DNA from 2 places in the Spartinivicinus marinus genome. Region 2 is predicted to be linked to the other one. Evidence: predicted binding sites of a transcription regulator. Region 2 holds the regulator's gene; the other holds the start of a gene.
The links. Region 2 encodes LexA, which represses DNA repair genes until DNA is damaged. Its sites were predicted from a motif close to TACTGTNTANNTANACAGTA; they were not measured.
Positions count from the first base shown of each region.

Region 1: a site for LexA is predicted at 6,581-6,600, ahead of OQE68_RS24685 (DNA topoisomerase III). Genes of this name have one in related genera too.

Region 1 covers NZ_JAPJZK010000001.1:5,533,534-5,543,959, forward strand. The annotation lists gene OQE68_RS24660 (ABC transporter substrate-binding protein) at 1-717, shown strand, start outside; gene OQE68_RS24665 (ABC transporter substrate-binding protein) at 999-2,027, shown strand; gene OQE68_RS31025 (DUF6868 family protein) at 2,066-2,308, shown strand; gene OQE68_RS24670 (hypothetical protein) at 2,398-2,730, shown strand; gene OQE68_RS24675 (hypothetical protein) at 2,867-3,193, shown strand; gene OQE68_RS24680 (cytochrome P450) at 3,250-4,506, opposite strand; gene OQE68_RS24685 (DNA topoisomerase III) at 4,585-6,567, opposite strand; gene OQE68_RS24690 (substrate-binding periplasmic protein) at 6,731-7,501, opposite strand; gene OQE68_RS24695 (CsiV family protein) at 7,555-8,223, opposite strand; gene mfd (transcription-repair coupling factor) at 8,387-10,426, opposite strand, start outside.
Region 2 covers NZ_JAPJZK010000001.1:5,411,328-5,421,753, forward strand. The annotation lists gene OQE68_RS24240 (SulA-like leucine-rich domain-containing protein) at 108-566, opposite strand; gene lexA (transcriptional repressor LexA) at 1,010-1,606, opposite strand; gene OQE68_RS24250 (TetR/AcrR family transcriptional regulator) at 1,996-2,652, shown strand; gene OQE68_RS24255 (L,D-transpeptidase) at 2,722-3,210, shown strand; gene nagZ (beta-N-acetylhexosaminidase) at 3,197-4,240, shown strand; gene OQE68_RS24265 (mechanosensitive ion channel family protein) at 4,270-5,370, shown strand; gene OQE68_RS24270 (S-methyl-5'-thioinosine phosphorylase) at 5,372-6,103, shown strand; gene OQE68_RS24275 (DUF5062 family protein) at 6,138-6,404, opposite strand; gene OQE68_RS24280 (DUF2956 domain-containing protein) at 6,407-6,754, opposite strand; gene OQE68_RS24285 (LysR family transcriptional regulator) at 6,824-7,759, opposite strand; gene OQE68_RS24290 (NAD(P)H-dependent oxidoreductase) at 7,871-8,449, shown strand; gene OQE68_RS24295 (M23 family metallopeptidase) at 8,612-10,237, opposite strand.

The sequences.
Region 1 (10,426 bases), 120 kb from region 2:
ACTGATGATAATGCACTCAAGCTAATGGTGCCTAAAATAGGGAAAAATATTCCAATAGTTTTTGCAGGAGTCAATGGAAATATTCGAACTGATTATCCATGGTTACTAAAATATGCCAATGTAACGGGTATTTTAGAAAGGCCTTTAATGAAAAGAACAATCTTTCAAATGAAAGATGCGTTGAATCTAAACTTAAAAAAAGTACTTGTCATTATGGGGACCAGCCCTACTGGTAAAGCATTTTTTAAAAATGACTTAAATGGAGAAGATAAGTTTAGGCTGGTAACCATCGATGTTGATGTAAGGCGATCAGGTAAAATAGAAGAATGGTATAAATGGATTAGTGAAAGTAAAGAAGAAGGATATAACCTATTGCTGGTCACTAATTTTTATGCACTAACTGATTCTAATGGCAATAAAATCGATGTTGAAATAGTAGCAAACTGGATATCAAATAATTCTCCATTGCCTGCATTCAGTGTACATACAGGTGTAGTAGGTAAAAATAAACTAATTGGTGGTATGGTAATAAGTGGTGTTCATATGGGTGAAGCCGCTGGTAAGCTGGCATTAGATATTTTGATAAATAAAAAATCAAGCGCTATTTTTTATAAAACGCTGGATAGAGGACAGCTTATTTTTAGTAAACACCAACTAACTAAATGGAATTTAACTGTAGATAAAAGATTTATAGATGAAGTAGTGATGGTAGATTAACTCAAAGTTATACTCATTAAAGTTTTATAGTAAAAATTAGTTGTTAATCTTCATCATTTTCATTCATGGTGCTTATATACCCAATGCGAAGGGTTTTTAGGGCTAGCCTACAACGGTGAGGCTAGCGATAACTGCATTAATAGGTTATAAAAGCGTTAGCTGGTAAGCCATCAACTGTCACTCCACTTACCTGTCATTTGGACTAAACTTGTAAGCAATTATTAGAGGTCACCTGACCCCTGTGCAAGTGAATGACTAAGTCGAGTCTCTGGTGAAGCCTGATGAATAAGTTATCAACCTACTTCTGGTATGTGCTAAAGCTAGCAACCGTTTTGTTATGTGTAATCCTATCGAGCAAACTAGTAGCAGGTCCTAAGGACTTGCTCATCATTCACAGTTACAGTCGAGCAGAGTCGAATAAGTGGGTAAGTGAACAAAGTCAGGGGATCAGATCAGGATTCGCTAATAGTGACTATATATTTCATGAGCTGGAAATGGGAACGAAAAAGCTACCAGTTGATCAGTTTGAGGCTAAAGCAACAGAAATTCTTGAGCAAACGAAGACAATTGATCCATCCTTAATCTTTATCACTGATGATAATGCACTGAAACTCATGGTACCAAAGCTTGGCAAAAAAATACCTATAGTTTTTATGGGGGTCAATGCCAATATTAGGTTAGATTACCCTTGGTTACTTGAGTATCCAAATGTAACAGGTATTTTAGAAAGACCACTAATTAAAAGAACAATTTTTTTAATGAAAGAATCACTTAACTTAAAGCCTAAAAAAGTACTATTGCTATTAGGGATAAATCAAACAGGTAAAGCTTTTTTAAAGATTGAGTTGAATAATCAAAAAAAGTTTAAGCTGGTGTCTTTCGAGGTGGATGTAAAAACCTCTGGTGAGGTAGAGCAGTGGAAAAAGTGGATAAAATCTAGTAAAAGTGATGGGTATGATTTTATTTTAGCAACTACTTTTTTAGGGTTAACAACTGTCGAGGGCGTCAAGGAAAACACTGAAGAGCTTGTAAAATGGATGTCAGCTAACTCATCAGTGCCTGTCTTTACAGTTCATACTGATGTGATTGGGCACGATAAACTGGTGGGAGGGATGGTTTTATATGGCGTTTTATTTGGAGAAGCTGCAGCAAAAATTGCCCATGAAATTCTAGATGATAAGAAAAAACCAAAAGGCATTCCATATAAAACCTTAACTCAAGGGCAGCTTATTTTTAGCAAACAGCAACTGAAAAAATGGAACTTGTCTGTGGATAAAAGTTTTATGGATGAAATAGTGTTACTTGATTAAGTGGTGCAGAAAAACTATAGGCATACCAAGGTGAGCTTATGGATATTAATAGACTAACTGATTTCTTTATGTGGTGTACTATTTTTAATATGGGGTTTCTGGTTTACATTGTGCTCATATGTGTCCTCTTTCCTAATTGGGTTTATCAGTTGCAAAGTAAGTGGTTTCCAATATCAAGAGAAATCTTTAATGTTGCTATTTATGCATTCGTTGGTTTGTATAAGCTGTTTTTTATTATATTTGTTTTTATACCTTACTTGGCACTGCTGATCATGAAGTGATTCTGTGAGAGGGAATAATGACACGACAAGAAAATAAACTACAAATGTCTCTGTTGCTAATTAGACTAACGGTTTTTTTGGTTATGTTTATGTGGACCTTAGATAAATTTATAAATCCTGAACATGCAGCAAGGGTATATGAAAAATTTTATTTTATTGCTGATTTGGATAATCCAGTTATGTATGTTATCGGGAGTGTTGAGTTGGTAGTGCTATTGCTATTTGTAGTAGGTTATATGAAAAAGTATAGCTACGGTGCTGTATTATTTTTTCATGCTATTTCTACACTGTCCTCGTTTAAGCAGTATGTAAATCCCTTTGAAGGAGCTAATCTCCTCTTTTTTGCTGCCTGGCCTATGTTGGCAGCCTGCTTGGCTTTATTCATGTTACGTCATAGTGATAAAAAACTTTCAGTCAGGTAAAACCCGTGTGTAAAATTAGAAGGTGAAAGGTATATCACCATAGGTTTTGTGTATACTATTACCAAGTTCTATAATTTTTTCAGCTATCAATGTAACTGAAAACCTGGGATAGTAAATCAAAGGATGGGTAATAATAATGAAATCAAGAATGATACTTTTAACATTAGTTGGTTGTAGTATGTCTTTTGCTTCGTTTGGTGAATGTAAAGTTGATCAAGGTTCTTTTACCCTATCTACACATATGGTACAAAAAGCAGTAGAGGGTTCTGAGGACGAGCAAGTGAGAAAAGCTTTTGCCAATGATAATTGTATTATTACTAAAGGTTGGCAAAAAGGTGGTGATATACCAGAAAATTTACCAGCGAAAGCAGAGCATATTACTGTGAAAGTACCTGGTTACTCTACCTGTTATATATTTGATCATCCTGATTTATTTGGTGTTTTTAAGACAGTTTGTAGTTAAACATATGTACGCCTTGTTAGAAGCAAGGCGTAGACTGTAGAATAAAACTAGGTCAGCTATTGAATTGTTATGGGTAAGCTTTCTAAGCCTACCAAAGTATCTTGTTGGCGCCATTTTGCCTGTTGGCGATCAACTGAAATGGAGTGGCTGTCTAGATGATTTAATACAACGTGCATTTCCAGGCGAGAGAGCTGGGCACCGGAGCAAAGATGACGCCCATAACCAAAAGCTAAGTGCTTATTATGTTGGCGGTCTAGTTTAAACTGATTAGGTTGTTCAAACATATTAGGATCTCGGCAAGCAGCGCCTAACAGTACTTCAATACAATCACCCGGCTGTAAATGATACTGGTGCAAAGTAACAGACTTTATTGCAATACGACGGATTGATTGTACCGGACAGGAGTAACGAAGCGTCTCTTCTATTGCTGGGTTAAATAAAGCTGAGTTTTGTAAAACAGCACATAGTAACTTTTGCTCGTCAAGAAAATAAAACAGGTTGCCTATTGTACTAGTGGTTGTTTCATGCCCAGCCAGTAATAACATTGAACAATTATCTGCCATACACTGGTCAGTTATTGTTGGATGAGTAGCTTGTAAACTTAGCAATGCCCCCAGTAAATTATCTTGGGGTTGTTGTCGATGTTGATTGATTAAATGCAGAAAATAATCTCGGGATGCAAACAGGGCTTGCTCGGCATCAGTTAGAATAGCAGAGGTAATATTGGCGAAAAAAACCCGAGTCAGACGATCAGAGAGTTGTTTTAGGTATAAGGCATCTTCCGCTTTGGCGCCAAGTGCTTTAGCAATGACTAGCATGGGTAAGGGAAAGGCCACTTCCTTGATTAGATCAAAGGTGACAGGCTTTGGTTGAGCTAAAAAAGGGCTTAATAAGAAATCAACACATTCTTCCATCATCGGTAGCATAATATCTAGCATTTGGCGGCTAAATGCTTGGTTAGTGCAGCGCCTTAGTAGGGTATGAGACTCACCATCCTTAAACAGTATCCAGTTTTCGAAGCCTTGGATTAACTGCTCGTAGGCAGCTGGATCAGTGTTTGATTGCTTAAAAATACCTCTTACCCGGTTAGATGAAAAGTCATCTGACCTTAACACATGCTGTACCGTTGGGTAGTCAGCCACCACATAATAATGATCATTGAGTTGCCAGGCTGTGGGTGGTGTTTGGTGTAATCCTTGAAACATTTGAAATATCTGAGGCCAGTCATTGGGCGGAGTATAAAGCGTTTGTACTATTTCTTTTACTTGTTCTGAAATTGAAATAGCTATTGCTCTATTATTTTGACTGTTCATTATTTTTATATCCTTTCGGTCAGTGTTTTGTTCCCTAATGTACTTTGCAGTTTAACTAATATAGAGGGTTGTGACTCATTATTTCATCTGTTTTTTTCGAGTATATTTACGCTTTATTTGGTTCTGGCCTTGTCCTTTTAAGCCTCGAAAGGATTCAGGTTTAACTTGGGTAATTAATGTTGGCAAAGCATGGGAGAGGGCTCCCATAAAACTGTTATAACTGGTTTCTTTGTTACTGATGGATGTTAGTTGTGATTCCCATTGGGCGGTCATATCGGGTGTGGTAGCCACGTCTGGTAGGCTTTCAATAAGCTGGCGGCCGGTTTCAGTTGAACGAATTTGCTTGCCTTGTCTAATCAAAAATTGTCGTTTAAATAATAATTCAATGATACCCGCGCGGGTGGCTTCGGTACCGAGGCCATCGGTTTCTCTTAAGATTTTTTTGATTTCAGGGGCTTTAACAAATCGGGCGATGCCTGTCATGGCGGATAATAAAGTCGCATCAGAAAATGGTTTGGGGGGCTGGGTCATTCGTTCGGCTAACTCGCCTTTAATACACTGGACCACATCGCCTTTTTTTAAGTTAGGTAATTTCTGCTGTGCTTCTTGATCGTGGTTGTTGTCATCGCCTTTAATTTCACTACTTTGTTCCTTGAGGTTATTTTGATTGTTTAGTTTATCGTTTGCTTTGCCATTATTTTTAGTAAATAGCTTTTTCCAGCCTAAATCTACCGTTTGTCTTGCTGTAGCAATAAACTGTCCACCACTGATTTCTATTTCTATTCTTCGATCATCGTATTGCCAAGCAGGGTAAAACTGCGCGAGGTACTGTTTGGCGATTAACTCATAGATTTGTAACTCGATTTTAGATAAACGACTGGGGTCGAGCTTTCGTTCTGTGGGGATGATGGCATGATGTGCCTCTACCTTTTTATCGTTCCACGCTTTGCTTTTTAAGGATAAATCAGCCTCAGCGACTGCTTTTCGTAGTGGAACGCATACTTGATTAATAGCGGCAGTGACAGTATGTATTTGGTTGAAGTGTTCTCTAGGTAAATAACGACAGTCTGAACGCGGGTAGGTAATCAGTTTATGTTTTTCGTATAAGTCCTGACAGGTACTCAACACCTGTTGGGCATTTAAGCCGAAACGATTGGCTGCATCAATTTGTAAAGCCGATAAATTATAGGGGAGGGGAGCCGCTTGTTGTTTACGTTTTTTGGTTGCAGCGGTAATCAGCCCTGGTTGGCCAGTAATCCGCTTGACGACAGTTTCAGCCAGCTTTTTGGATAGAACTCGTCCTTCTTCATCTTGATAAGGCTGGCAGGCTTCGCTGGGTTGCCATTTGGCTCTAAATTGTTCACCTTTTTCTGTTTTTAGTAGTGCAAATACTTCGTAGTAGGGCTTTGGCTCAAAGTTTTCGATGGTTTGATCGCGCCGAACCACTAAACCTAATAAGGGGGTTTGTACTCGGCCAACTGAAAGTACCCCTTGATAGCCCGCTTTTCTGCCTTGGATAGAGCACACCCGACTCATATTAATACCATAAAGCCAGTCGGCCCTGGCACGGGCTAGAGCAGACGTCGCAAGGGGGATAAAGTCACGGTTATCCCGTAAATTGGCCAGGGCTCTTCGAACTGAATTTGGGTTTAAGTCACTGATTAGACAGCGTTGGATGCTAGCTCGTTTTGCTGCTGAAACACCAATAAAGTTAATGACTTCATCGACCAAAATCTGACCTTCTCGATCGGGATCGCCAGCATGGATGAGTTGGTCTGCTTGTTTTATTAATTTGCGTAAGACACCCAGCTGCTTTTTAGTTTTTGCTTTGGGAGTTAGTTGCCACTGTTCTGGAATAATTGGTAAGTGCTCCAGCTTCCAATGTTTATAGGCAGGGTCATAGACATCAGGTTGTGCTTGTTCAAGTAAGTGACCAATACACCAACTGACGTAATCACCATTGCCGACCTGAATATAACCATCCCCTTTTTGGTGGGGCTTGGGGAGTACATCGGCAATGGCTCTGCCTAAACTGGGTTTTTCGGCAATAAACAAACGCATACTGTATTCTTGCTACTGTGATTCCATACAGTATGCTAACAGGTTGTTGAGGAGGCGCCAACTTTTCTAGAAGCAGTTTGTACTAGTCTACATAGACATTGAGAGCTATCAAACCAAACGGCTTCTAGCATTGAACGTCAGCAACTTTCAATGAAGGGTTGTGTCATGGACGATACTTACCATCAATACTATCTGTTAGCATTTTATCGTAAGCACCAGAGCTTTTGATTTTTGCCAAGCCTTCATTAAATTTTTTGATAAGCTCTTCACTATTGGCTACTTTTTTGCTGAGAATTAAATGGTAGCTGGTTTCTCGTAATGGTTTAGGGTGATTGGTTAAAAGTTTACCTGAAGCTTCGTCTAATTTATCAGCGATTAATGCATAGCCTACTTCTAAGGTGGCAGGGAATAAATCAATACGGCCTGCGGCTAATTTTTTTAAGCTAGTCTCATCTTTGGCTGTCCGTGCAACGTTGATGAGTTTATCCGCTTCAGCCTTAGCAAATGCATCGCCATAACTGTATCCAATCGATGCGCCAATTTTGTATTTGCTTAAGTCTTTCATTGTGCTCCAGTCAAACTGAAGGTCTTTCCGATGAAAAAACACTTCTTTAAGTTCGATAACGGTATCGCTAAATACAAACTCTGCTTCCCTGTCTGGGTTTTTAGTCCAAACCACTGACCCTGCCCACTTTTTACCTTCTTGTGCCTCTTTAAATGCTCGTTTCCAGGGAAAAAAGCCATATTCAACGGTTACCCCAGATTGTTTAAAGGCTTCGGTAACAATATGAGAAATAAGCCCATGGTGTTTATATTCTTTCGATAAATAAGGTGGCCACTCACCGTTGGTTAATTTTAGGGTATCGGCAGCCGACACCGTTGCTCCTGTTAAGCAAGTGATTAATAGCATGCACTGGATAAATGAGCGGAACATGGTTGCTACTCCTACTTCTCAATAACTGGCGTTTCAATAAGTTTAGCAACTTTTTATGGTTGGCTAGGGGTAAGTAGCACTAACATTCCTAATACTGGGCTATCGACATAATAAATTTGGTTGGGCTTGAGTAGCTGTTGCTGGCGTAAATGAAAATTTCGGCTAATTTGGTATTCCGTTTGTTCCGGTCCGGCTTTTACTAAGTGGTTTGGATTAATATATGTCCGCTGGTGAGGTTGCACAGGGTCGAATTCTCGCCACCAAAAATCAAGCGTGAGGCGCAGCTCTTTATCTGCCAATAGGCCAACACTGCCAACTAGCTCGTGGTGTTCACCATATTGTCCTCCGGCTTTTAACAGGGTAGGAGATGGAGCGGGTGAGGTTTGAATGGGCTGCTGCCAACTGGAATAAAATAAAACATTATATTTATTACTTTGCTGAAGCTTTTGCAAGCTATCCTTCAATTGGTTGGTGTGTGTAGTACTTAATCGCTCAATATCATTAACGGTAATGGTGGGTGGGTTGATAAGTTTAGCAAAAGGGTTCAGTCGAACAGGAGGCCACCAACGATCATCAGATAGAGTTTCATGCTGAAAAACGATCATTTCCACTTGAAAAGGTTGCTTTGTAAAATGATTTTCCTGGGCAATTGAGTAGCAGGCGCTCAACAGGATAAAAACTGTGCTTACTAAATGAATCACCAGTCGGGTTTTATTAACCATTTAGCATTCCTTGCTGAATAGGGTATTGAAGCCTTGGAACTTTTCTACAGGGTTACCACAAATGCTAGCGGATATGGAATAACAGGGCATTCTTCCATATCAGACACTAGACTTACTTTCTAGCCCAACGCTAACTACACTTACACTTATTTAATTATAGCCCTCATGCCGCAGGTTTTAATTCATTTAATAATCTTTCTGTGTATTTCAATCGTTGGTCAGGCTCATCCATGGTTTCAAAGTATTTCAGGATAGTGGCGCCTTCCAAACGGTAGCGTTGTGGTTGATTTTGCACCATTTTAACAATGGTTAATGGGTCGATTCTCGCCTCGGCAGAGAATTCCAGTCTACCCACTTCAGCCCCTACATCGATTTTTTCAACACCTATTTCTGAGGCTTGTAATTTAAGTTGAGTAATACGGAATAAATGCTTGGTAGCGTCAGGTAATAAACCAAAACGGTCAATCAACTCCACTTGTAGTTCATCCAGTTCTGATTCGGATGTGGCATTAGCAATCCGCTTATACATTATCAGTCGGGTATGGACATCATGAATATATTCATCGGGAATTAATGCTGGTAACCGGAGATTAACTTCTGGGCCCTGGTCTAATGGTTTATCTAAATTAGGAGTTTTACCTTGCTGAATCGCCTTAACGGCACGGTTGAGCATTTCCATATAAAGGGAAAAGCCTATAGACTGAATTTGTCCACTTTGCTCTTCACCTAATAATTCACCCGCCCCCCGTATTTCTAAGTCATGGGTAGCCAGGGTAAATCCAGCACCTAACTCTTGGGCATTGGCAATGGCTTCTAACCGTTTGGTGGCATCTGCCGTCATATTTTTCTTGGAGGATGGGGTAAGTAAATAAGCATAGGCTTGGTGATGGGAGCGTCCTACTCGTCCCCTTAATTGATGCAACTGCGCTAAGCCGAATTTATCAGCCCGGTCGATGATAATCGTATTGGCATTGGGAATATCAATACCGGTTTCAATAATCGTAGTGCAGACTAATACATTGTAGCGTTTATGGTAAAAGTCTGACATGACTTGCTCTAATTCGCGCTCGCGCATTTGACCATGACCAATGGATATTCGGGCCTCTGGTACTAATTCTGCAAGCTCGGCAGCAGTTTTTTCGATAGTTTTGACTTCATTATGCAGATAATACACCTGTCCACCACGTAATAACTCCCGCAAAATCGCTTCTTTAGTCACGGTTTTATCAGCAGGGCGTACAAAGGTTTTAACAGATAAACGGCGGGCGGGGGGCGTCGCAATAATCGACAGATCGCGCATACCAGCAATAGACATATTTAAGGTTCGGGGAATGGGGGTGGCGGTTAAAGTTAAAATGTCCACTTCTGAGCGGAGGGCTTTTAACTTATCTTTTTGTCGCACCCCAAACCGGTGTTCCTCGTCAATAATTAATAACCCAAGGGCTTTAAAATTAAGGTCACTTTGCAGTAGTTTGTGGGTGCCGATGAGAATATCTACTTTACCTTCTGCTACATGCTGCTGAACCACTTGAGTTTCTTTGCTGGTTTTAAAGCGAGAAATCACTTCTACATTCACTGGCCAGTCAGCAAAGCGGTCTTTAAAACTCTCATAATGCTGTTGGGCTAGTAGGGTAGTAGGGACCAAAACCGCGACTTGTTTTTGGCTTTGTACGGCTAAAAAAGCCGCGCGCATGGCTACTTCTGTTTTACCAAATCCCACATCACCACACACTAAACGATCCATAGGCTGTTTGGCGGTCATATCTTTTACAACCGCTTCAATAGCTGCTTGTTGGTCAGGGGTTTCTTCAAATGGGAAGCCAGCACAGAACATATCATAGTTATCATCGGGGTTACTAAAAGTAAAACCTTTTCGTGCCGCACGGCGGGCGTAAATATCCAATAACTCAGCTGCTACATCTCGCGCTTTTTCGGCAGCTTTACGTTTGGCTTGGCTCCACTTATCCGTACCGAGTTTATGAAGAGGGGCTAATGCATCATCGGCACCGGTATAACGACTGATTAGGTGTAATGAGGAAACTGGCACATACAATTTTGCTTCACTGGCATATTCCAGCATTAAAAACTCAGCGTCTTGGTTGTCAATGTTAAGCTTTTCTAGGCCTCGATAGCGTCCAACACCATGGTCAATATGCACGACAGGTGCACCAATGCGAAGCTCTGTCAGGTTTTTAATAATTTG
Region 2 (10,426 bases):
TTCAATAAATTAAAGGAAAAGTTTATCTCACACAATAAATAAAATGTCAGGTTTACTTTACTACTATTGCCAGAGGGTATTTTTGACAGTGCAAAGCAACTGTTTTACTAGCGTTGTCTTATATTAATTACATGACAGTTACCTTCTTGTGCTGCAATATCTAAAGCCGCTAAGGTTGTCTCATCTAGCTCTGGTAGCCAACTGACGACAGTATGACTTTTACCAAGAGTGAGTGCCTGTAACGTCAAATCTTTTATAGAGCTTTCATTGCTGGCAGTAAGAAATAAGACCTGTTTATTATTAATATAGGCATCTTGAAGCCACTTTAAGGTCATGTTGCGATATTGTTTGGAACACACGACGGTTAACCAGCGTTGTTTTTCATGATGGCTCAACTGTGCCAGCATGGGTGGAATAAATGATGTCAGTGGAATACGGGCTGAGGATAAAATAATTTCTGTAATATGCGTAAAGCCATTGTGGTCTGTCGATAAAGGGAAGTGATGGGGTTGATTTGGCGTGCTATGGTTGGGTTTTGAATCATTGTCACTGCCATTAAACTCCATGGGTATATTTCCTATTTTATTGTTAAACGAATGACTTTAAAAGAAGGGCGTCAAGTGATGAGCGACAGCAGCATTCTTTATAAAATAAATAAAGATTGTTACTGCAAGTCATACAGTAACAGACTTGTCTCGTCTTTGATGGTAGTTAGCGACGATAACAACGTCTAAAAAGTCATTCGAAAAGAATATTGTCATGTTCGTTAGTTACAGCTGCAGTGTATCACTGACAAAAAATCCATATCTTTGGCCTAATTCACTGTATTTACCATCTTGAGGGTAGATAGTGGATCAGAGTTGATAAAAAGATGTAAAACTGCAAATTAAGTCGCTTTTTTAAGAAAAGGTAGTAGCTATTAGATAATTAATTTCCCCTTGGGTAATTTGGGGCATATATAGATGGCTACCCAGGGGACTAAGTTAAAATTTCAGCTTTCGTGTAAAGGTTAGTGTCTAATCACCCCGACACTGATTCCTTCGATAGTAAAATTCTCGCTATGTAAGTTCACTTCGATAGTATTGAAATTACTATTTTCTGGATGCAATAAAACAACTTCTCCTTTTCGCTCAAATCGCTTAACGGTTACTTCATCATCAATTCTAGCAACGACGATTTGACCATTATGTACATCAGTTGTTTTGTGAACGGCTAGTAAATCACCATCGAGAATGCCACAATCCTTCATGCTCATGCCTTTAACTGTTAAAAAGTAATCAGCACGAGGTTTAAAAAAACTACCTGGTATCTGGCAGTAGTTGTCTATGTTTTGTTCGGCTAAAATGGGGAAACCAGCTGCTACCTGGCCTACTACAGGAATACCTTGTTGGGCGTCAGGGGGAATGCGAATACCTCGGGAGGTACCGGCAATAATTTCGATAGCACCTTTACGAGCAAGGGCTTTGAGGTGTTCTTCGGCAGCATTGACAGAACGAAATCCTAGTTGTCGAGCAATTTCGGCTCGAGTGGGAGGAAAGCCGGTTTCTTCAATATGGTCTTTAATAAATTGAAAAATTTCCGCCTGGCGAGCAGTTAATTTAGCCATTGAGATGGCTCCTTATACCTATTTGAATACTTGCTATTTTAATAAAATAACGGCTTTTTATAGCGGCTGTGGTTTTATACAGTTACTGTGATTATATCCAGTTTGGACTGACCTTCAACTGTTTTCAACTATTTCAGTCTTTTTTACGTGGTGTTTCCTTACTTAGCAGACGTTAATTTTACTTGCAGGAAAAAGTAAAGCCTGCTTGACTTGTATACGTATTAAACGTATGTTCAAAACGTTTGAAGATTACAACAGGCGGCTAATATAAAGCGAACATTTTATTAGTTGGCTTGCTGCTTGTATCTAAACTCAATTGGTCCTTAGCTTCCATGGGCACTCAAAATGGCCCAGAGAATCAAGGCTTTTTTAAGAAATGTTAATTGGCTATGGCGCAATCAGAAACTGTTGAACGAATACTAGATGCTGCAGAAGCGTTATTTGCAGAAAAGGGCTTTGCTGAAACATCTCTGCGGACGATTACCAGTAAAGCAGGTGTTAACTTGGCAGCAGTTAATTACCATTTTGGTTCTAAAAAAGCATTGATTCAGGCCGTGTTTGCCCGGTTCCTAGAACCATTTTGCAAAAAACTTACCATTAGGCTCAACGAATTTGAAGCATCATTAGCAGCCCAGAAACCGACACCTGAGCAGCTACTCAATTTGCTATTTCAACAGATATTATCTGTTGAAGCACGAGGAAAGAATGATCTTTCCGTATTTATGCGATTGTTGGGATTAGCATTTAGCCAGTCTCAAGGGCATTTGCGAAAATACCTTGAACAAGTCTATGGTGATGTATTTCGGCGCTTTGTGAGTTTAGTGGTGCAGGCGTCACCTGATTTACCGCCAGTAGAAATTTTCTGGCGGGTGAACTTTATGGTGGGATCTGTCGCATTTACCATGTCTGGTTTAGATGCGTTAAGAGACATTGCTGAAAGTGAGTATCATGAGCATACATCAGTTCCTGCAGTCATGAAGCGGCTAGTGCCCTTTTTAGCGCATGGCATGAAGGCTGAGTTGCCTGCAGCCAATCTAGAGGTTTAGTTAACTGCGCATAGATTAGTTAATATGTGGCTAGCTAAGGTATGACGCGTTAATGGGTAGCTAGTGAATATGCGTAAGCCTGTTATTTATGTCTCTATTGCTGAGCAAACACTTAGAGTATGCGATGGCGATCGGTTAATTACTCGGTACTCAGTGTCTACTGCTGCCAAAGGGGCTGGTCAGTGTCAAGGGAGTTATCAAACACCCTTGGGGCGACATATCATTCGAGCCAAAGTAGGGGGCAATTGCCCTCTAAATGCTGTCTTTGTAGGGCGACGTTTTACTGGTGAAATATATAACGAGACACTGGCCAGGCAATTTCCTAATCGTGATTGGATCTTGACTCGCATTTTATGGTTAAGTGGCCAGGAACCTGGTGTTAACCGGTTAGGAGAAGTCGACTCCATGCGACGTTATATTTATATTCACGGCACGCCTGATAGTGAGCCAATGGGAATTCCAGCCTCTCACGGGTGTATTCGTATGCGAAATGATGAGGTTGTGGAGCTGTTCAGTAGCGTGCCCGTCTATACCCAGGTAATCATTGAAAACGAGTAGTCGCAATCTATTGGTTAATCCTATGTCAGGTAATGTCATTGTAGATTTAGCAGGAACGACAATAACAGACGACGAGAGTCGGCTATTAGCGCAGCCTGCTGTTGCGGGAGTGATTTTATTTGCCCGTAATGTTGTTGATCGCCAGCAAGTGATACAACTGGTGCAGTCGATTAGAGCGGTACGGCAAGATTTATTAATTACCGTTGATCAAGAAGGTGGAAGGGTGCAGCGTCTAGTAACGGGCTACACTCAGTTACCCGCCCCCTGTCGGTTAGGTGAACTGTATCAATATGAACCTGAGCAAGCCAGCCAGTTAGCAGAAGACTTAGGATGGTTAATGGCCAGTGAGGTGATTGCATCAGGTATTGATTTAAGTTTTGCACCTGTATTGGATTTAGGCTTGCCCATTAGTCAAGTGATAGGCTCTCGTGCCTTTGCAGAGCAGCCCGAAATTGTTGCGACTTTAGCTCATCGTTATTGCTTAGGTATGAAGCAAGCGGGTATGGCGACCGTTGGTAAACATTTTCCAGGGCATGGCAGTGTGGCTGCTGATACTCATCATTCGATTGCTTGTGACGATCGCCCTTTTGCTGCGATTAAACAGGCGGATCTGCTGCCTTTTAATAGCTTAATTAAACAGCAGTTGTTAGATGGTATGATGCCAGCACATGTTTTATACCCACAAGTAGCGGCAGAGCCCGCTGGGTTTTCTCGTTATTGGTTGCAAGCGGTGTTGAGAGAATCATTAGGTTTTTCGGGAGTCATTTTTAGTGATGACTTAACGATGCACGCTGCTAGTCAGGCAGGTGATTATCCCTCACGTGCGGTACAAGCACTAAACGCAGGATGTCAGTTATTATTGGTTTGTAATAATCCCGAAGGGGCGCAGGCCGTTGTCTCTGCATTAAATACCCACTCTGAAGCAGAGGTTAATATTGAGCAATTGAAGGGGCAAAGGAAACTTAGTTGGGCTGAGTTATTAGAGCATCCCCGTCGGTTAACAATACACTCTCAACTAGAAAACCTATAGAAAGAGAAAGAAAACAAGGCTATTTGTTCATGGAAAAGTGGTTGGATTTTTTGAATTTTGCCAAAGGTCAAGATGCTTGGGTATATCAGGTTTTTATTGTTGTTTTTTTGACCTTGATTGCCAATTTTATTGCCCGTCGTTTACTAACCCGTTTACACCAGCAACTGACCAAGACTCGGACGATTTGGGATGAAACCATCGTTGATTCTGCGCAAAAACCTTTAGCGGCGTTAATTTGGGTAATTGGATTTAGTTGGGCTGCTGAAATTGCACATAAAGTGTCTGATGCAGTCATTTTTCAAGCGATCGACCCTATTCGTGAAACATTGATTATCGCGTTGATTATTTGGTTTTTAATTCGTTTGATCAAAGCAGTAGAAGAACAGCTTATTACTCCCAGAGAAGGTAAAAAGGAGGCAGACCCAACCACAGTCCATGCCATTGGTAAATTGCTGCGAGCAGCAGTTATTATTACTGGGGTATTGGTTATATTGCAGTCATTGGGTTACAGTATTTCTGGAGTATTAGCCTTTGGTGGTATTGGTGGTATTGCTGTGGGCTTTGCAGCAAAAGATTTACTGGCCAATTTCTTTGGTGGGCTAATGATTTATTTAGATCAACCTTTTAAAGTGGGGGACTGGGTTCGTTCACCAGATAAAGAAATAGAAGGCACAGTGGAATATATTGGTTGGCGCCTAACTCACATACGAACTTTTGATAAACGACCGCTTTATATTCCAAATGCAACATTCGCCAGTATTTCGGTAGAAAACCCCTCCCGTATGCTTAATCGACGTATGTATGAAACGATTGGCTTACGTTATGATGATGCAGAAAAAATCAAGCCGATTATCAGTGAGGTAAAAGATTATTTAGTTAATCACCCGGAAATTGATACTAAGCAAACCCTAATTGTGAATTTTAATAGCTTTGGGGCCTCTTCTTTAGATTTCTTTATTTACTGTTTTACCAAAACAATTAATTGGATTCGCTTTCATGAAATTAAAGAAGAGGTGTTGCTTGATATCATGGCGATTATTACTAAGCATGGAGCTGAAATAGCCTTTCCAACCCGCACCTTACATGTAGAGCCGGTTAATATTAATCAATCAGCAGTCACTCATTCATAATATGCCAAATATTGCTATCATCGGAGGAACAGGGTTAACCCAGTTAGCTGGGTTAACCCTCACTGAACAAAAATTAGTTGAAACCCCTTATGGAGAACCATCCGCGCCAATTAAAATAGGTCAGCTGGCTGGTCAGCAATTGGCCTTTTTAGCCCGCCATGGTGACCCTCACCAACTAGCACCTCATCAGGTTAATTATCGAGCAAATGTGTTTGCTTTAAAAACACTGGGAGTAAAGGCTATTTATGCGGTTAATGCCGTAGGTGCAATAAAAACCACCATGCCTCCTGCCCATGTAGTTATACCAGATCAAATTATTGATTATAGCTATGGGCGAGAGCACACGTTTTTTGCTGATGAGAGAGCGGTTGAACATATAGACTTTACTTATCCTTATTCAGACACCTTGCGACAAGCATTGCTGGTTGCCGCAGATAAAGCCGGTGTTCAATGTACAGATGGTGGTGTCTATGGTTGTACTCAGGGGCCTCGGCTGGAAACCAAAGCAGAAATTGATAAGCTAGAGCGGGATGGCGTCGATATAGTCGGTATGACTGGAATGCCCGAAGCAGCCTTGGCTAGAGAAGTAGGGATTGAATATGCCTCACTCGCTTTAGTGGTGAATATGGCAGCAGGGCGTTCGCAAGGGGTTATTACAATGGATGATATTGAGCAAGCCCTGGAAGACGGTATGGGAAAGGTGTTAACAATCTTAACCCATGCAATAACATGATCTGTTTTATTTTCTGTTGCTGAGACGTTTATTGTTATTCGTCTTTCAGCAGGGGATGATCTTTTGGCAATTGCCGGGAAATCCATAATGCTAACTTATGACGCATGTTAGGTTCGTTTTCCTGGCCTTTTGCCAAGGGCTGGATCAAGTTATCGTGTACCAATAAGCGGTAAACAAAAGTAACCTTCACTTTTTGTGGGTCAGATTCATCAACTTGGCCAACCCCTCTTTTTTCTGCGTAGATAGCCCCAACCCTCAGGGCTTCTTTAACCAAACCCGCTTCATTTTTGAGCTTTTTCATTCTTAAATCCCTTCACTTATGATAAATAAGTAAGTACCAAACCCTATCCAAGAAAGCACTAATAATAGCCATGGTAACCAGTGTTGTTTATACAAAACAACCTCTTTAACTTCAACTGCTGGCTCGGTACTTTCATGCAATTTGGCTGTGGTTTTTTTTAGCTTTTTATCCAACTCTCTTGATTTAGCTTTTTGCTGCTTTTTATACTGGTCTATCCCTTTCTGAATACCTTGGGCGATTAACTTAGTCTGTTCTTTTGTTTGCCCTGGCTTTTGAGTGCCGCGCGCAATCTTCATGGCCTCGTCTTGAGTCGCTTGGGAAACTTTATTTTTTGCTGAATATTTAGCCATTTTAAGTTCAGTTAGCGTAGATTATCGTCATGTATCTGTTAAATTGATGAATTCAGCATAACATGAAAGTTAGCGGGTTTGTCTGTTAGACATAATTGTCAGTTGCTCTCTTAGGTATGAGGTTAAAAAATCAATAACCAACTTGATGCGTTTTATCTGGACTTTATCTTTGGAGTAAATTAAGTAAAGACGATTGTCTAAGCGGTTAGGTGTGATTGCAAAGCGGCTAAATAAACGAATGAGTTTCCCTTCTAATACCGCTTGAGCAACGCCTAACTGGGGTAATAAGGCAATACCGCCACTGCTTAATGCACAAGTATAAATAGCTGCAGGATTATTGGTGTGTAACCAGGCTTGTTGAAGATTAATACGATGGTGTTTATTTTGGTCTTTAAATAACCAGCTAGAGTGAGGTTGGGTAAATCGATAAGCTAACAATTGATGGTTGAGTAAGTTTTGGGGGTGGTTGGGTGGCTGATGTTTTTCCAGATAGTCAGGTGCTGCTACCAACCAGTATTCAGTCTTGGTAATTTCTTTGGCAATAAGGCCAGAATCTGATAAGCCACCAAATCGCAAGTAAATATCATATTTGCCTTCATTAGGATCTAATAATTGATCATTACTATCCAGACTAATTGTTAACTCTGGGTGATACTGGTGTAACTCTGTCAAAATTGGGGCAATAAAGTGTGTACTAAACCACCAAGGTGCAGAAAGGCTGACATTGCCACTGACTTGTTGGCTTTTTTCTTTCAAGCGATTACCCAGTTCATCAAGAGCAGTGAGTAAAACAGAAGCTTGTTCAAATAGGGTTCGACCAGCCGCTGTCATTGCTACTTTACGGGTGCTGCGGGTTAATAACGTAACACCTATATCTTTTTCTAACTCGGCAATATGGCGTGAGACAGAGGAGCTAGACAGGTGTAACTGGGAAGCTGCTTTAGCAAAGCTGGCATGATGGGCGACACAGAGGAATGCCCGTAAGGAGTCTAGAGAGCGGATCATTGTTGCAATTTTTCGAATAATAAAATTGAAAATAACTGATTAATAATAGAGTGTGGAACAAGTAGTATGGCTCCGTCAAGTGTTAAGAGGATAACCCTGGGAGCTGTTATTATGCAGAAAGTACTGATTATTAATGGGGCTGAAGAGCGCACGATTGCGCCTGGTAAATTTAACGAAAGTATGTTGATGGTGGCTCAATCGCTATTATCCTCCAAAGCAGAGGTAAAAATCACGCGGGTGAGGGATCATTATCAGGTAACTGAAGAGCAAAATAAAATTTTATGGGCAGATACGATTATTTTTCAATTTCCTGTTTATTGGTTTAGTGTGCCATCCAGTTTGAAAAAATACTTTGATGATGTTTACGCCCATGGCCTTTTTTTTGGCAATGCCAAGCGGTATGGAGAAGGGGGCTTTTTAACAGATAAGCGTTATTTGTTGTCTACAACCTGGAACGCACCTGTCGAAGCTTTTTCATATATTAATGGGTTGTTTGAGCATACTACACCTGACGATCTGTTAGCATCGGTACACTTTACTCAGCAGTATATAGGAATGCAAAGGCTACCAAGTTTTGCTGCATTTAATATTATTACTCAACCAAATGTTGACTATTGGCAAGAATGCTGGCAATCCCACCTTAAATTGCACCTATTAAATAGTAGCAGTGAGTCAAAGGAAAAGTTATAAAAATAATGGAGTATAACCTGACCAAAAAAGACTTCTTATTAATAACGTCTAGCCCATAGCACTTATGGATAAGTGGTATGGGCTGTTGGTATTTAATAAATGTAGTGTTTATTACTAATAGAGTTTATTCAAAACCGGTAAGAGTTTTTCTCCTTTACATATTTATTGGCGGTTACTAGCTGCTTCAAGAGTCATCCCTGGTAATGTATCAACAATCCCGCATACTGTTTCTATAATAGGGCAAATGTCTTGCATATTTGGCATTGCACCTTGGGCATGTGGGTTTTGTTCATTCTGAGCGCTGATAGGTAAAGGTTGAGTAATATAGTTTACCTGAGAACCACTGCTAATAACGCCACCAGGTATTGCATTACAAACCGCTCTGGCTATTTGACAGGCGAGTTTTGACATCGGAATGATATCGGGCAGGCCTGGTAAACCAGGGAATAACGAGGGAGTTAGGAAGTTGGCCGTTTGTGGATCAGTCACAGGTAGCTTGCCTGCACCGGGTAAAGGGTTGGTGGGCTCAGTAGTGGGTTGTTGACTGTTTGTTGGTAGGCTATTGTCGTATTGGTCAATACCATGGTTATAAATACGGCCAGCACAGTGTTTGGTCTCATCTCGAATTAACCAAAATTGGCTACAGTTACTATCATAACTCTTTTTATTGGGATTAATATTAATGGTGTAGCCCGATAATTGCACATTATTTAAATGAATATAACGGCCACTTTGTTTCATACTGAACTGTTGGTGGGCAGGCGTATTTTGGTCCAGTTGACATAAGCTAGTTTGGTCTGGGTTGTTGCCGTACTCAGCCAGTTGCTGATTACGTTTTACCTGATCTCCCGTGGCTACTTGAATATTATTGATATTGGTATAGACCGTCGACCAGCCGTTGGCATGAATAACTTCTATTGTACAGTCTGAATGCTGAATAACTTTACCGGGTGCAGCAGCAACCACTGGGTTATTGGTTAGGGTAGTTGTTAGTGAATCGTCTTGATGAAAATTAACCGAGGTTTGTGGGTAGTTGGTTGAAGTACCGTTGCTATGGCTGCCACTCATCCACCAATACTCACCAATTGGAAAGGGTAGTTGAAAATAGTTTGCAGGTGGAACCGAAGCTAACTGAGTGGTTAATGGTGTTTTATTATCTATACTAGGTCGCTTATTGTCCTGGTTATTATCAGGAAATAATCGTAAATATACTTCAAGAAATTGATCAAGTGTTGATGGGGTTATGGTGCCATTACCGATAGTCGTTGTCACTATGGGTGTTGTAGATAACAGTTTGACTAACGCATTCAGGTTATCACCCTTATTGGCAGATTGTTTGGAGCCAGCCGTTAACTGTTTGGCTAAATTCTGGTAGTAGCCTGTTGCTAGCCTGATAGCAACATCTTTGACTTGTTCAGCAAATCCGGTTTGCTTCGAAAGTGCTCCCATCGGTTTATTTTGAGTCTTTGCTAAACGCTCAGGATGACTGATCAAGCCAGTATTGTACTCAATTAATGCAATTAGCAAGCGAGGGCTGATACTGCTGTATCCACTCCAATGTGAAATCACTTCAGCATATTCTGTCAAGTGAGGAGCGTTCTGCTGAAGATAAGTTGTTACATCAAATGAGAGCATTTCATCTGTTGTATAAATTAAGTGATCCTCATTAAATTGAAAAGCGGATAAGCTGGACTCCGCGTGAGAATTAATCGTAACGCTTGCCAAACTAAAGACAAGCAGTGAGCTAACTGTGAATTGTTTAAAAGCCATTTTTGATTGATTACGCATGGTGCTAGGATTTCCTTGGGCTATTTAATGAAGATAAAAATCAACTAGGTCCTATTATTTGGCATGATCATGTGTAGTTGCTACGGGTGTAGTTATAGTAACAAGTTAAATTGGATCAAATGTTGGAGACAGTGATAAGTATTATAGTGTTAGTATTGGTTAGTCATTTCTCTTATAGTCCATTATTGA